DNA from 2 places in the Anaerobacillus sp. MEB173 genome. Region 2 is predicted to be linked to the other one. Evidence: riboswitches for the same ligand, from Rfam matches in the RefSeq annotation. Region 2 holds a riboswitch; the other holds the start of a gene.

Region 1 (8,473 bases), on a different contig from region 2:
GCGAAATGAATACGAGGAAATCGTCTGAGTACTTCATACTGTATAAATGGTGTTTGCTTTAGAACAATAACAATTGTCATGATTGTAATACACCAATAGGTTATCGAAGTAGCCACACCCGCTCCGACACCACCGAGTTTTGGAAAACCGAAGTGGCCAAAAATCAATACATAATTAAAGAAGAAGTTAATTGGCAGGGCAAGTAACGTAATGATCATTGTAATTCTTGTATGACCAAGGGCATCAATAAAACAGCGTAATACGGTATAGATAAAGAGTGGCGCAATCCCTGCCGATAAAGCGATAAGATACTGTTTGGCAATTCTTCTTACCTCATTCTCTAAATTCATTAATGATAATAATGGCTCAAGTAAAAACACTCCACAAATTACAACAATGATAGAAACAACTACTGCAACATAAATTCCTTGAATCACTGAAAAGGATACCTCATTGTTCCTTTTTGCCCCAACGAGCTGAGCAACAATTGGAGTAATTGCCATAAGAATCCCAGTTATCCCGGTGAATATAGGAAGCCATATGCTAGAGCCAATGGCAACACCTGCTAAATCCTCTGCACTTACATTCCCGGACATCATAGTGTCAAATAAGTTCATTGCAAATAAACCGACTTGAGTAATTAGGATTGGCAAAAGAATTGATAAAAAAACTTTACTTTTTTGTTTGTAACCAACAGTTTGCTGCATAAAACAACCTCATATCTATTGAAAATTCAATCTGCGAAAGATTATATCACAAAAATAGAATGAGGTTGTTCTTTTTGTTTTGAAGACGACTGAATGAGTTCAATTAGCGATGATATTGATAGATGATCGATATCTTCGCTTGAAATTCTAATGTTCTCGGTTCAATCGGTGTTTGTATTCCGGGTGCTTGTGCTTCAAGTGAAAGTACTCTGGGAAAGGGCACTTCCTGCAATTCTTTATTCTCAATGATTTTGATCGGGGGTTGTTGAACGGTAACAGAAATTGAATTGGCAATGACAGTGGCTTTTTCATTAGCATTGGTAATGGCATTTGCTAAAGCTTGATTGTAAAAATAGTCCGGATCTTCAACTGTAAATTTTATATTTTGAATAAGGTTTGCTCCACTTGATACGGCTGTATCAATAACGGTACCGACTTGAGAAATATCACGAACAGTAATTTGCAGAATATGACCAACAACATATCCTCTGAAAATTTGTTGTCCATCCTGGTAGTCATAACGAATATTAATGTAGTAGTCTGTTGTCTCGATATCTTCCTCACTAATACCGATTGCAATTAGCGCGTTAATGACGTCGGTTGATTTTTGCGCATTTTCCTGTTGAGCAACAAGTATTTCTGGGTCTTCTGTTTTAATGCCGACAGATACAATCGCTTGATCGGGTTCAGCATTTGCCTTGCCAATCCCTTCAATCTTCATTTGAAAATAGTCTCTAACCCCATTGTTATGGGCTTGATTTCGATCATGATAATAACGGTACACCACTATCCCACCTTTACTATTTGCTTTAATATATGGGGATGAGGCTATGAGTGTTCGTAAGCCCTTTTATTTATCAGTTTAATATTTCGCCAATAGCAAATAATAAAAGAAACTTTTGTTGGATCTGGAGTATTGCTATGAGAAAATGGTTGATTTTAGTTATTATTTATCTGTTAGTTATTTATTTTTCGTTTCAAAATCGTGATGTATTTTTCTATTGGCTAAATGAAAGTAATATTTCCCATTTACCATTCATGTTTGTGATTTCATTATTCTTGGCATTATTTCCTGTTATTCCATTCACTTTATTTGCAGGAGTGATGGGGGCAAAGTATGGAATGTTCCTTGGGGGCCTTGTTAATTGGTTTGGTGCTGCTACAGCGGCAATGATCTTTTTTTTCATGGCGAGGTATACGTTTGCTAATTACTTTAGAAACTACATAATGAACTATAAAAGTTTGAATAAATTTAATGCAATGATTGAAAGAAATGCTTTTATAGCCGTATTATTAGGCAGGCTGATCCCCATCGTGCCGACACCAGTCATTAATATTTACTCTGGTTTAAGTAAGATGCCTTTCCGTACTTATATGTGGGCGACGATTATCGGTCAAATTCCAAGTATGTTTATTTTTGCATTTAGCGGGGATCAAGTATTTTCATCATTACAAACATTAATCCTAGGTTTATGTATCTATGTTGTCTTCATTTTGACTGTATTGTTTGTCTACAGAAAGTGGTTTAAAGGAAAGGCAAAAGCAGCATAAGTAAGGATTATACGAAAAGAATACAATAAAACCTGCTAAGTGCATAAATAATGTAAATTTTACTGAGTGAAAACTTTTGCTTATCAATTAAAAATGTGTCAAAATAAATATAAAGTTTAAACAATTTTCAAAAATTACTTAATGAATTCATGTTTTTTTAGACTAAAATTATAGTAAGATAAATAAAAGTTTGCCTTAGTGACGCAAACAATATGGGAAGGTGGAGCTATTATGAATAGTCAGGAAATGGCAGTTTTTTTTACGAATAAAGTAAAAGATGCAAAAGTTCAGTTTGAACGTACGATCGATTGTAAATATACCGAATTCGATGATCTGTACCCGTACATGAGTGAGCAGCCTCAATTCTTTTGGTATAAGCGTTATGTAGCTTGGCAGGAGTTATTAACAGTTGTAAAGTTAGCCAATGAATTAGAAATTGATTGGAAAGAAGGATTCTTGAAAAAGCAAGTTGACTACATTGAGAAAAAAATCTTAGATGCCAAAGTGTTAGATAATTGGTATGAAAGTGAAAAGACGGTTGATGTTGATAGCAGTGAAGAAACTGTTGAATAATTCATGAACTTGTTGATACCTTATAAAGGTCACTCGTTTAATCTTAGTAAAGTTCACAACAGAAACGCATGTAAAACCCCTTGGCAGCAAGGGGTTATTTATTTTTACTTAAATTTAACAAAAACATTTTACTTTTAAACATTCTAAAATAATAAACTGACTCCATTACTAATGCTAACAAAATTCCCATTAGTAACCCATTAGAAATAAGCGGCTGAATTAAAGGCGGCAGTGTGGTAAACGCTTCTTTTGGAAGATTGGTAATGGAAAGCCCCAGTAATGCGGGTATGGCAATTCGATATATGGTTTTTGGTGTAAATTGTAAGCCCTCCAGATTTTTTAATGCAGATCCAAATAGCTGTAAATAAGCAACAAATAATATCGTGTTCCCGACACTATGGGGTATAGTAGAAAAGAACGAACTTAATGATGGAATTAGGCCTAACACAATAAATAAAAAAGATCCAATAAAAAACGGTAAACGCTCTCTAATCCCGGTTGATTGCAAGAAACCGAGTGAAGATGCATAAGGGACAAGACCGAGCATCCCTGCTAATGAAGTGTATCCACCTGAAAGAATTAAAGAAGAACGATACTGTTTTGGTGACGTTTTTGTTTTAAAAATATCCTCTGCACCTTTGAGGGTAGCGATTGTATTTGTTGTGTTTAATAATCCTGTTATAACGACAGTAAGTACGATTCCCCACTCTAGAGTTGGTTCTCCCCAAGGAAACCAAGTAAGAAAAGGTGTTGTTTTTATAGAAGTGGTCGTCTCTTGTGGAAAGAACATTACTGCCCCAATCCAGCCAATGACCATCCCGATGAGTAAAGATAAATTACTTATAATACCCTTACCTCTAACATTTAGAATGATTGTAATGGCTGCTAGGATAATAGAAAAACTGGCTACTTTAATATTAATATATTCACTGCTGTTTAAGCCGAGCATGCCTTTTAGGAATATGTAGATTAACTGATTTGCAAGGAGTAATAAAAAGACAAACATCACAACAGGTGTGAACCATTTTTTTAATAGATTCCCAAGCCCGAGCATCCCTAATATTGATACAAGAATCCCTGAAATGATTGCACCAACAGCTATACTTCCACTAACTGTAGCTAAATCCATATTTAACGTGCTTGCAGTAGCGGCTAAGCTTAAAATTACACCCCACCTCAACCCGGATTGTCCTTCCATAAGAGGATATCGATGACCAATCAAACCTTGCAAAATACAAGCAACACCCGTAAAAATAAATGAACGTTGAAGTGCTGAAACAATTTCGATTTGTTCCAGGTCAAAGGCGAAACCAATGGAAATGGGAATAACAACCGTATTGGCAAACATAAAAAATAGCCATTGAAACCCAGCTAACAATGTTATGGGGTTACGTATTGTATTCATATACTTTGACTTCCTCTCTGTACTCTAAGGTACATAAAAAGATTCGCCTCCTATAAATTTCCAAAAGTTAATAAGAGAATGTGAAAATTCACTAGACTCCATATGCCTCACCTCCTTTACTGCAATAGTGTGAAATAATATATAACAACTGCTAAAACTAAATATAGAATCTCTAATATAGCATATTATTTAGATTAAAAGCGCGGTGCAAGTGGTAAATATTTCATTTTAAATTATAAATATAAATCATAAAAATATTTATTACAATCAACATTATGGAATTTTATAATTAGTAAAGGAATTATCATGAAACAAACTCTGCGTTTTAAAACGAGGGTGTCACCAATAGCGATGACTTTTGGGACACCCTCGTTAAGAAATATTTTACCATTCTCGTATAATGCTTACAGGTAAGTGGTAATTATCGGCTATTCTCGTGGAATCGTTGGTATGTCTTTTTGTCACATATGATATATAGTTCAGCTTCTGGCGGAATAGGTTCTTCTAATTTGTTTAAGATCAAAAAATCATCTCGGTCAGATATTAAGTGTGCGCCTAGTCGTTTTAAATTTTCAAATGCATCGTTATACGTTTTCCACATTTGTTGTTTTTTTATTTTCCATATATCCACTCCGCTTTTTCTACTAAGAAGCTTCATAATAAACTTGCTTGTCCCCTTATGTATTGCTGATTTAGCCATTAGATCAGATAATGCCTCATCTGCAAGAACGAATTCATCAACGTTGGCATGTTTAAAATTTGGAATATGCTTCTCTTTTAGTATTTCTACAATTGTATAAATTTCCTTACTATTTTCCGTTGCATAGCTTTCAATCGCTGAAACAATCAAAAGGGACTTACCGTCAGCGGCAGCAGGATCAATATTGTTGTCTTGAGTAAATATAAGTACGGCATTTGAGTGAAGGATATTTGCTTTGTCTAATATATTTTTGTCTGCAGGGTCTCCTTGTAAATAATAGACCTTTTCATGATCCATCGGTGCTTTTGGAAGTGAATCAATTAATAGGATTTTTGTTTGATCATCAATGGCCATAATTTCATTCATGGCATGTCTTGCTTTATTTGACCAACCGATGATGACATAATGACCATTTCCTTTAAAGCTCAATTTCCCTTCCTCCTTTAACTTCCGATAAACTCCAAAGCTTTCAACAATTTTTCCGATTACAATTCCAATTAAACCTATTCCAAACAGATAGAGGAACAACCCAAAAAGTCTGCCTGCTAGTGTTTCAGGAACATAATCACCATACCCAGTTGTTGTTACTGTAGTCATGACATACCATAAGCCAATAAAAGGAGTTTCGAACATAGTCGGTTCTAACCAGTGAATAATAAAAGAGCTACTGATGAGAAAGATGATTGTAATCAAAAATAGGGTTAATTTCCTTATTTTTATTGCCATCTTCATGACTTCAAAAATGAACAGCATTTCTAATCAACCTCTCTTTTAAGCAAGCATTAAAAAGCGTTACTATTATTACCTTTTACGTATAAAAATATTATTGATAATAATGGTTTAAAAAATATATTGACAGAGAATTGTAACAGGAGTAAATTAAACTCATTCAATAAATATAAATTAGCACCTTTTAATCGCTGAATCTTAATTGAGCGGGGGAACCAATTTGACTGTACGATCATAACAGTCTGGGGTGAATCTTACATGTTGTAAGAGGGGATACTCTCAGTCCCTAATCCGACAGCTAACCTCGTAAGCGTTACCGTAACAAGAGAGAAAGGTCAGATAGATAGAAGCTATCGACCATTCTTTGTGATGGTCTTTTTTTGGTGCAAAGAAGGAGTAGGAGAAAATGAAAAAGCAATTTGCGATCATTGGCTTAGGTAGATTTGGAGGGAGTATTTGTAAGGAACTGTACAAAAATGGCCATGAAGTATTAGCGATCGACATTAATGAAGACAGGGTAAATGATCACTCGAATGTATCAACACATGCAGTTGTTGCCGATTCCACAGATGAGAGAGCATTAAATAGTTTAGGTATCCGCAATTTTGATTATGTTGTCGTAGCAATTGGTGACAATATTCAAGCAAGTATCCTAACTACGTTGTTGTTAAATGAAATAGGGGTAAAGCACGTCTGGGTGAAAGCGCAAAACTACTATCACCATAAAGTTGTAGAAAAAATTGGTGCAGATCGAATTATTCATCCTGAACACGATATGGGAGTTCGAATTGCTCAACATTTAGCCTCTGAAAAAATTGTCGATTATATCGAACTATCAGAGGATTATAGTATTGTAGAATTAATGGCAACCGAAAAGGTGGCCAATCAATCGCTTGTTGAATTAAATATACGGGCAAAATATGGTTGTACTGTTTTAGGTATTAAACGTAATAATGATGTGAACATTTCACCATTACCTAGTGATTCACTTTTTGAAGGAGATATTTTAATTGTGATTGGACACAAAAATGACCTCAAACGATTTGAAGACGAGGGGTTATAAGTGTCGTGTTCACTCCAAAGAAATCGAATCTAGTAAACTTAACTTCTGTTCAGTTAATTGTTTTGTTTTATCTTGGTGCAGTAATTGTATCAACGATCCTGCTCAGTTTACCTTATACGCATAAGCCTGGAGTCGAGTGGACGGTTACCGACGCATTATTCACAGCTGTCAGTGCGGTTAGTGTAACGGGGCTAACAGTTGTTTCTACAGCTGACACCTTTAGTGAGTTCGGTATATTTGTTTTAGCTTTCATCCTGCAATTTGGTGGCATCGGAATTATGACACTGGGGACGTTCATTTGGTTACTATTTGGTCGGCGAATTGGACTTAAGGAACGTCAATTAATAATGATAGATCAAAACCGAGGGACATTTGCTGGACTTGTGGAGTTAATGAAACAAATATTACTTTTAATTCTTGTGATCGAAGCCATTGGTGCGATGATTCTAGGTATCTTATTCTTAGATCACTTTTCTACTTGGCAAGAAGCTTTTTTCCATGCTTTCTTTGCCTCAGTAAGCGCAACAACCAATGCGGGCTTTGATATTACCGGTGCTTCACTAAAACCATTTGCTAATGATTATCTTGTACAATTAGTCAACATAATTTTACTCATTTTGGGAGCAATTGGTTTTCCTGTTTTAATTGAAGTAAAAGATTATTTTGTAACGAGAAGGAGAAAACAAAAATACCGATTTTCATTATTTACAAAATTAACGACCATCACATTTTTTGGGTTAACACTATTTGGCACGATCCTGATTTACATTTTTGACCGTAATCATTTCTTTGTGAATAAATCATGGCATGAATCTTTGTTTTATTCATTGTTTCAATCGGTAACAACACGGAATGGCGGACTTGCGACAATGGATGTTAGTCAATTTTCTGAAGCGACACAATTAATGATGAGCTCATTAATGTTCATTGGAGCATCACCGAGTAGTGTTGGCGGTGGTATTCGGACAACAACTTTTGCGATTGTTCTTCTTTCTATTTTTACATTTGCTCGCGGAAGGCAATCTATTAAAGTATTTGGAAAAGAACTGGATCAAGAGGACATTATTAAATCGTTTGTTGTTATCAGTTTCGCGATCCTTATTTGTGCGACTGCTGTTATTATCCTCTCCTATTTGGAGCCGTTCCCAATTATTGCGATCATTTTTGAAGTGTGTTCAGCATTTGGGACAACTGGATTATCAATGGGGATTACACCTGAGTTAAGTACACTTGGGAAACAAATCATTATTGTGTTAATGTTTGTCGGAAGAATTGGAATCTTTTCGCTTTTATTCTTGATCAAAGGAAAAGAGGCTAAAGAATATTATCATTATCCGAAAGAAAGAGTCATTATTGGATAGAAAAAGAGTTTTTAATGTATAAGGGTTAAAATGTAACTTTTACTATTTTTAAGAATCCTTAATACATGATCAGATGCGCTCCTTCACATTATAAAGGTAGCGCATTTTTTTTCGTGCGTTTTTATTTTCCTTTACTACATAGCTTAAGAATGATATCTAGAAAGGAGCACTAAGCTGCCGGTACTATGCTTGCAGTTGTAACATTATGACCGTACTAGTAAAAAAAATGGCTCTTTTTTTAATTCTGCTAACATTACTTCTTTTGTTACTTATCATTTTGTCTGTTCAAAATTGGTCTGTAAGGGAGGAGGGGGTGCTTCCCGCAAAGACTGCTGTGATTTTACATGCGATTGATCAGAACTTAATCACAACAGATATGACACC
Region 2 (8,473 bases):
CAAGAGCTGTTCCAACCTCCTTCCATTTAATTAAGTCTGTTGAAATAGCATGACCAATACTTGCATTACGATGCCTTGTATGTGGATCTGGATCTAAAGGAGCTTGTAAATAAAACAAGTGATATTCACCATTCTCTTCGTATACCCAAAAATCCCATAAAAATTTGCCTTTTGGTTTATAAATTCCCTTCATGCCCTACTCTCCTTTATTTTCTTCTAGAAGTCTATTGACTTGATCAAGCATTGGCAAAGCTGTCATCTCTCCTTTTGTTGAAGAAGCTAATGTACCTGAAACACTAGCAAACCTTGTAAAATGTTGAAATTGCCTCTTTATCTAAATCATCAATCAAGCCCTGATATTCGTTAATCCATGAGCGCTTCCCCTAGACCTCTTATTCCTTTAGGTAACATATTCCCTCCTATATATGCCTGAATGTAGTTAGACAGGTGAGTCACTTTCACCTAATCTTATCGATTATACCTTCGTTTGCTTTGCGTCTTCTTCTTTAAACCCTAAAACAAAGGTCATAATAAAGGCTATACTTACCGCTATCGCAAATCCAATAATATAATTAATCAAGTTTGACATGCCAAGTGGAGCAACAATCGCCATCATTGGAATACCCGTCAATCCGTAAGCATTTGCTGTTACATTCATAAATACGACATAAGCACCACCAGCAGCACCACCAATTGCCGCTGCAATAAAAGGTCGAACGAGCTTTAAGTTTACCCCAAAGATGACAGGTTCTGTTATTCCTAAGAAGGATGTAAAAGATGCAGGTAGAGCAATACTCTTCATTTTTTTATTTCTCGTTTTAAAGAATACCGCTAAACCTGCGCCACCTTGTGCAACATTGGCCATTGACCAAATCGGAAGCAAGAAATTGACAGCAATGTTAGGATCAGCGAGCAAACTTGCTTCAATCGCATGGAAACTATGGTGAACCCCTGTAATAACAATCGTTGAATATAGACCGCCAAAAACGATACCTGCAATGAAGCCACCATGAGTATAAATAAATTGTAAAGCACCAGTCAGTGCGTTACCAATCCCCGTTCCTAACGGCCCAATGATTAATAAAGCAATAAAGCCTGTTAAAATAACCGTGACAAAAGGCGTGATTAATAAATCAAGCACATTCGGTACAAATTTTCTTGTTGTTTTTTCGATAAAACTCATGACATAAACAACTAAAAGAATCGGGATCACTGTACCTTGATAACCAATTAAATCAACATTAAAACCTAGTACACTAATCACGTCCGGTGTGGCATTAGCAAGCCCCCATGGATTAAGAAGTGTTGGATGAGTTAAAATCCCCCCCATAACAGCACCTAAGTATGGATTGGCACCAAATTCTTTTGCGGCACTCACACCAATAAGAATCGGTAAAATAATAAATGCTGCACTAGCAAACATGTCCAATAAAAGAATAAATGGACTATCAGGTTCAACCCAACCAAAAGCTTTCATCATCCCAAGAAGCCCCATTAACAAACCACTTGCAACAATCGCTGGGATAATCGGTACAAATATATTAGAAAGCGTTCGCGCAAAGCGTGCTAATGGATTCATTTTCTTTTTTGCTGCCTCAGCATGAGATGTTTTTAATTCTTCTACTCCACCTTCACTGATTAATGCTGCATGAACTTTATTGACTAAACCAGTACCAAAAATGATTTGGAATTGACCAGAAGTGAAGAACGCTCCCTTTACACTTTCTAATTCTTCAATAGCTCCTTTGTCAACCTTTTCATCATCTTTTAAAACAAGACGTAAGCGTGTCGCACAGTGTGTAGCGCTTTCAATATTTTCTTTTCCTCCTAACAGCGGGAGTATTTTATTTGCTATTTTTTTAGGTTCCATGAAATATCCCTCTCTCTAACTTGTTTAGTTTTTTCTTTCCCATTTTTTATTACAGGCGGTTCACTTAAATGGATTATTAAATTAAAAAAACCAAAATATAGCAAGGAATAAGGAATAGCCTCCCCTACATACATTTTGGTTTTGCCTGCTGAACAGTAACAATCCAATTATTCATTTTTATATACGCTTACATTTTTCCCTCTCATAAAATCTTTGAATATGAAGGGATATAAAAGCAATTTCAGCTTCTGGAAGAGTAATGTTATACTCCGACAGTAAAAATTGAGCCACTTTTCTTGCAACTTGGAATGCTTTATTGTATTTAGATTTAATGATATCAATCATTTCAACATCCATTGGCTGTGAAGGCTCACAATTATTAAGTAGCGTCACTGTATAGCGTAAGTGATTTACTAATTGATGAAAAAATATACTTTGTTCATTGATCGATATATTTAATTCTTTTGTAATCACTTCAATGATCTCATTGATCATCGTTGTCAACTTAATTGTTGTTTGGATATTTCTATCCTCTTTGGCGGTATGAATATGTAATGCAATATGACCCACTTCATCATCTGGAATGTCAATATTTAACCGCTTTTTAATCAAATCTTTTGCCCATAAGCCAACATCATACTCTTTACGATAAAGAATTTTTATTTCGTTTAATAATTTATTTTCTATATCAATTCCTTTTTGAATTCTTTCGATTGCAAAAGACAAATGGTCTGTAAGCGCGATGTGAATATGATTACTCAACTTCACACTTAATTGCTTTTCGGCAAATGTGATTATTTCTTCAGCAATAGTAATATGTTCTTCAGGTAATTTATGAATAAGTTCTTGAAATCTTTCATTTTCTTCCTTCATCACAAATATTTTTTCTATCTTATCTTTTGGAACAATATCATTTTTTCGTTTTCCAAACGCTATACCTGAGCCCATGACGATTCTTTCTAATTTACCATCCTTTACAACTACCACATTATTATTTAGTACTTTATTAATTTTCAAACGTTACTACCTCCCTGATACGATTAGTTGTACGTTTTGGAAGGTAAGTTGTCTATTATAAATAAAGGACAACTTAACAAAATTACGAATTAACGTCGATTTCGATTACCTTCATTTTACCCTTTTCTACAGCAGTATTTTGATGATATTTTTCAATGTTTTTTATTATATCCCCATTTGTTATTACAATTGGGGTAATCGTGCTCTTTGCTTTTTCTTTTACAAGCTCAAGATCAAAGGTTACTAATTTTTCACCAGCTTTTACTTTGTCCCCTTCTTGAATGTGTGTTTCAAACCCTTCGCCTTCCATCGCTACCGTCTCTAATCCAATATGAATAAGTACTTCAGTCCCGGTCATCCCTTTAATTCCAATTGCATGCTTTGTTGGAAAAACTTGTACGACTTCCCCTTCAATTGGCGAAACAACTACACCCTCAGTTGGCTCAATCGCAATGCCATCACCCATCAGTTTTTGTGAAAAAACCGGATCGGGCACATTGACAATGTTAAGTACCTTTCCAGTTAATGGCGCTAGCAATACCTCTTTTAATTTCATTTCTTTTTTTTCGAATAATTTTCTTAACAAGATCATTCTCCTTCCCTAATAAAAGCGTTTTATCGTGTACACCTTTGTTATTAACTCTCCTTAAGAAGAAGTACTACTACTCACCTAATCTTTCTTTTTCGATCAGTTCAATAATCATGTTGATCGCATTTTTCTCATCGTCACCTTCAGCTTGAATTGTAATATTAGCACCTTTTTGTATACCTAACGACATAATGCCCATGATTGACTTCATATTTACCGATTTTCCATTATGCTCTAATGAAATATTTGATTGGAATTTTCCCGCAACTTGAACTAATAATGTTGCAGGTCTAGCATGTACCCCCGCATCGCTTATCACCGTAAATGTTTTGTTTACCAACTAGAAAACCCCCTCTTACAAATTATTAATCGTTTTTTATCACTGTTAACAATAAAAAAAGCATGAGGAAAAGCTGATAGTAACACACTTTGGTGTCCTAATCTACTTTCACTCATGCCTGCTTTATCAGTAACACGTGATTGATTATTATTGTTAACTCAGTCTTTTTTCTTCAGCACTTGACAATATTCAACGGGTAAACCATATCTGTTTTAATTTCGTAAGCGCTTTATTGAATTATATATCATTCCCCAAAAAAATTACAACAAAAATTTTCAAATCGATCATTAAAGTGACTTTAGTATTAAGAAACCGCCTCACTATGCCCCTCTCAATCCTCTTAATCTACTAATGATTTCAAAGAAAAATTGACTGCTTATAGATCGTGTTAGATAATTCTAATAATACTCCAATTGTTAATTCTTCCTTTTTTCCTCCCAAAGCTGTATACGCTCTTTGTGACTAACTTCTTTATGTACTTGATGCAGCATCCATATATAGCCAAAGGGATCCATGAATATGGCGTTCGATACTCCGTAGTCAGAAATCTCTGTCACCGGTTGCACCTCTGTGCAACCTAAATCCATCGCCTTTGCATAGGTCTCCTTAATATCTGGGACTCTAACATTAACCCAACTAGTTTTAGGGTCGTCAGGTTTTGGTGCGATCAAATGGAATTCTGGGTTTTCATCTAACATATGAAAGCGAACATCATATAGCGTAAAAACTACCTCATTTTCACCACGAGGAAAGTTTGAAACCTCCACTCGCTTGATATCAAATATATTTTCGTATAATTCCAATGCTTTCAAGCTATCGTTCACAACCATATCAATTTCTACTCCAACCATAATGAACACGCTCCTTTAACTAATAATCTTTACATCACCATCTTCCTCAGTTTATCAATTAAAGCATACTAAATTCAATCTTAATAACACGGTAAAATAACAAGGGGAATTAAAATAGTGTTACGAAGCTTATATCCATAGCGATTGCGACTAGCATCTCGATCGGCTTTGAAAATTTGGCCCGTTTAACATCTGTAACGAAGTCAAAGTAATTAGAAATTACAGAGGTTAGTCAAATTAAGCAGGTTTATTATAAAGGTAAGAAAGTGATCGACCGTATGAGCTAATATAAAGTTTCATGCTATACCTTAACCAAACAGTAATCACTCACGATTTGGTTAAGGTTATTTCCTATATTCTAAGTTTATTCTTTATTAACGACTTGTTCTCCCTTCATATCTGTGTCGATGCGGAATTGCACCATCAACAGTGGTTAACCCACTGAACTCATGATAATGTCCCCCACCTGGCAAAGGAATTGCTGGCCCTGTTACTCCATTTATAGTATGTTTGTGGCCATCATCAAAAGATGTAAATGTAAAATAACGATGTGTATGCTGCACTCCACTTGGTGCTGGCTCCGTAGTTCCTGCATAATGATGATTATGACCTACATCAAATGACGTAATACCTTTAAATTCATGAGTATGAACAGGTTGGCCATCCCATGTTGTTATATAAAGATTATGGGTATGGTGTGAATCATCCCCATCAGAATGATATAAATATCCAGTTACAGGTACAGTATTCAACTCTTTATCCATCCTTTCATTTTTTATATTAATATGCTTATGGATAATATTTAAAAAGGTGTGGATTTTTGTAATTAAAGAAAAAAAATACTAAGGATACACATTTACATAAAGACCGGATTTGTCTGTTTTAAATCAAATATTCCATTTGTTTCCCCATAATAAAAGATTACTAACAAAAAAATTATTGACAAAAATTGTTTTTCGATTTACATTATCAATTATCAGTTTTATAAAATACCAATGCACCTTTAATTCGCTGAATCCTAGTGAGCGGGGGAACCAATTTTGACAGAATATTTTCTGTCTTGGGGTGAATCTTATTGATTAAGAAGGGATACTCTCAGTCCCTAATCCGACAGCTAACCTCGTAAGCGTTACCTTATTTTGTCGAGAGAAAGGTCTAGGTTTAACCTAAGACCATTCTATTTATGATGGTCTTTTTTTGGTGCCGTAAAAAAAGGAGAAGTAGAAAAAATGAAAAAACAATTTGCAGTAATTGGATTAGGTCGTTTTGGAAGCAGTGTTTGTAAGGAACTATTTAAGCTAGGGCATGAAGTGCTGGCAATTGATATTAGTGAGGATAAAGTTAACGATATTACAAATTATGTGACTCATGCGGCAATTACGAATGCAACAGATGAAAAAGCCTTAAATACGCTTGGAATAAGAAATTTTGATCAAGTTGTCGTTGCAATCGGTGATGATATTCAATCGAGTATCCTTTGTACATTACTCTTAAAAGAGATGGGAGTAAAAAAGATTTGGGTAAAGGCACAGAACTATTATCATCACCGAGTACTAGAGAAGATCGGTGCAGATCGTATTGTTCATCCAGAACAGGATATGGGAATACGAATTGCGCAGCATATCGCTTCAGAAAAAATTATTGATTACATTGAGCTTTCTGAAGATCATAGTATTGTTGAGTTAATTGCAACAGAAAAAGTTGCGGATCAAACGCTAGCTCAGCTTGATGTACGAGCAAAATTTGGGTGTACGATTCTTGGGATAAAAAGGGGAGAAGATGTAAATATTTCACCGTTACCAGATGATTTAATTTTAAAAAGTGATGTATTGATAGTTATTGGCCATAAAAATGACTTAAAGCGATTTGAAGATGAGGGGATGTAATACATATGCGCAAAAAATTAATTTCTTCTCATCTGCTTAAAGGAAAAATCATTAACTTAAGTCCGCCACAAATCTTAGCTTTAAGTTTTTTAATCTTTATTTTATTAGGAACTGCTTTATTAAAATTACCGGTGGCCTCAACAACATACATCTCCTGGATTGATGCCCTTTTTACAGCGACATCAGCGATTACCGTAACAGGTTTAGTTGTTGTTGATACGGGTACAGATTATACCGTTTTTGGACAAGTAGTGATTATGACTCTAATTCAGCTTGGTGGGTTAGGGTTAATGACTTTTGCTGTATTAATTGTCATGATGCTTGGGAAAAAAATAGGTTTGCAACAGAGAATTCTGATTCAAGAGGCTTTTAATCAAACCTCCTTAGGTGGCTTAGTTCGATTAGTAAAGATTTTATTTACCTTTACTATTATTTTAGAGGCAATTGCTTTTATGATACTTTCATTCAGATGGGTACCCGAATTTGGTTGGAAAGAAGGGATGTACCAAAGCTTATTCCACACCATTTCCGCATTTAATAATGCTGGATTTTCATTATGGTCCGATAGTTTATCGGCTTATGTAGGCGATCCAGTTGTTAATTTGGTGATTACAGGGCTATTTATAACGGGGGGAATAGGTTTTACAGTCTTAGCTGATGTCTGGTACAAAAGAAGCTTTCAAAGGTTATCAATTCATTCGAAATTGATGATTATTGGTACGATCATTACGAATGCTATTGCACTAATCGTTATTTTCATATTGGAGTATGCAAATCCAGCTACGTTCGGATCAATGCCGTTATCTGACAAGTTATGGGGGGCTTATTTTCAAGCAGTTACTCCTAGAACAGCGGGTTTTAATACAATTGAGATTGGTGATATGACAACAGCTTCCATCGTACTTATCCTATTACTTATGTTTATCGGAGCGGGAAGTGCATCAACGGGAAGTGGAATTAAGTTGACAACGTTTATTGTTTTACTTTTAGCGACAATTACATTTTTAAAAGGAAAAAGCGAAACCGTTGTGTTTAGACGAACAATCCCATCTAGAACAATAATAAGGGTTTTAGCGATTACTGTTGTCAGTAATTTATTTATTTTTCTAATATTATTCATGCTCACAATAACCGAGGATGCACCATTTTTAATGATTGTATTTGAAGTGGTTTCAGCCTTTGGAACCGTTGGGTTATCTATGGGACTTACTGGGGAATTATCAACTTTTGGTAAACAAGTCATTATTGTCATGATGTTTATTGGGCGTATTGGTCCGCTTACACTTGGCTTCATTCTTTCAAAACCGAAAAAATCACTTGTCCGCTACCCAGATGATGAAGTGTATACTGGGTAAATTAGAAACTCTGGCTAAAATATTAGCTGGAGTCTTTTTATTATGCTTTACTAAGGTTTTATTCAAGTAAATGGGTGCTTTTGTTCTAGACTTAAGATTATTTATAAGCCCCAAAATATGCAAGGCTTATTCATTTCTTGCTTATTTACGGCTTTATTAGACTCAAAAACAAACTACCATAAAGCGGATACTCCTTTTGTTTTAATTGCTTTTGACTTATGAATTGAACTCGAGGAGTATCCTACAAAAAAGTTTTGGATTCCTATCTAAATTTCAACCATAGATTATCTTCCCCATAACCTTTTTGTATCTAACGGAATAAAAATCTGGTCCCCTGTAATTTCACGATGGATCAAAGGGTTTTTAAAAAGTTCCTTCATATCGTAATTTTCCCCCTTTCGTTTTACATTACTTTGTTTTACAAAATCCGAATAATTTGTAACCATCTCTACCTCCTAATAAATGTAAAATATGTAATTACGAAATATATGATCCTAATTTTTTACATTTTTTATTCCGCAGATTTTAAAATTTAATATGAATAAATTTTAAATTCCCATTAATG

What was found. Region 2 has a riboswitch for cyclic di-AMP ahead of ACJ2A9_RS17470 (potassium channel family protein). Riboswitches for the same ligand answer to the same signal wherever they lie in the genome.
Region 1: linked by a shared signal. The riboswitch ahead of ACJ2A9_RS03955 (potassium channel family protein) and the one ahead of ACJ2A9_RS17470 (potassium channel family protein) in region 2 are both predicted to bind cyclic di-AMP.

Annotation. Positions count from the first base shown of each region.
Region 1 is NZ_JBJMAU010000001.1:796,868-805,340, reverse strand. Features, by position in the region: gene ACJ2A9_RS03985 (MATE family efflux transporter) at 1-707, opposite strand, end outside; gene ACJ2A9_RS03980 (SIMPL domain-containing protein) at 811-1,491, opposite strand; gene ACJ2A9_RS03975 (TVP38/TMEM64 family protein) at 1,629-2,258, shown strand; gene ACJ2A9_RS03970 (hypothetical protein) at 2,490-2,831, shown strand; gene ACJ2A9_RS03965 (uracil/xanthine transporter) at 2,926-4,236, opposite strand; gene ACJ2A9_RS03960 (potassium channel family protein) at 4,658-5,689, opposite strand; cyclic di-AMP (ydaO/yuaA leader) riboswitch at 5,845-5,993, shown strand; gene ACJ2A9_RS03955 (potassium channel family protein) at 6,072-6,728, shown strand; gene ACJ2A9_RS03950 (TrkH family potassium uptake protein) at 6,734-8,089, shown strand; gene ACJ2A9_RS03945 (alpha/beta hydrolase) at 8,403-8,473, shown strand, end outside.
Region 2 is NZ_JBJMAU010000010.1:87,577-96,049, reverse strand. Features, by position in the region: gene ACJ2A9_RS17505 (hypothetical protein) at 1-193, opposite strand, end outside; gene ACJ2A9_RS17500 (sucrose-specific PTS transporter subunit IIBC) at 476-1,870, opposite strand; gene ACJ2A9_RS17495 (PRD domain-containing protein) at 2,048-2,887, opposite strand; gene ACJ2A9_RS17490 (PTS sugar transporter subunit IIA) at 2,970-3,473, opposite strand; gene ACJ2A9_RS17485 (phosphocarrier protein HPr) at 3,550-3,816, opposite strand; gene ACJ2A9_RS17480 (VOC family protein) at 4,233-4,667, opposite strand; gene ACJ2A9_RS17475 (YmaF family protein) at 5,042-5,431, opposite strand; cyclic di-AMP (ydaO/yuaA leader) riboswitch at 5,667-5,811, shown strand; gene ACJ2A9_RS17470 (potassium channel family protein) at 5,897-6,553, shown strand; gene ACJ2A9_RS17465 (TrkH family potassium uptake protein) at 6,559-7,908, shown strand; gene ACJ2A9_RS17460 (hypothetical protein) at 8,193-8,354, opposite strand.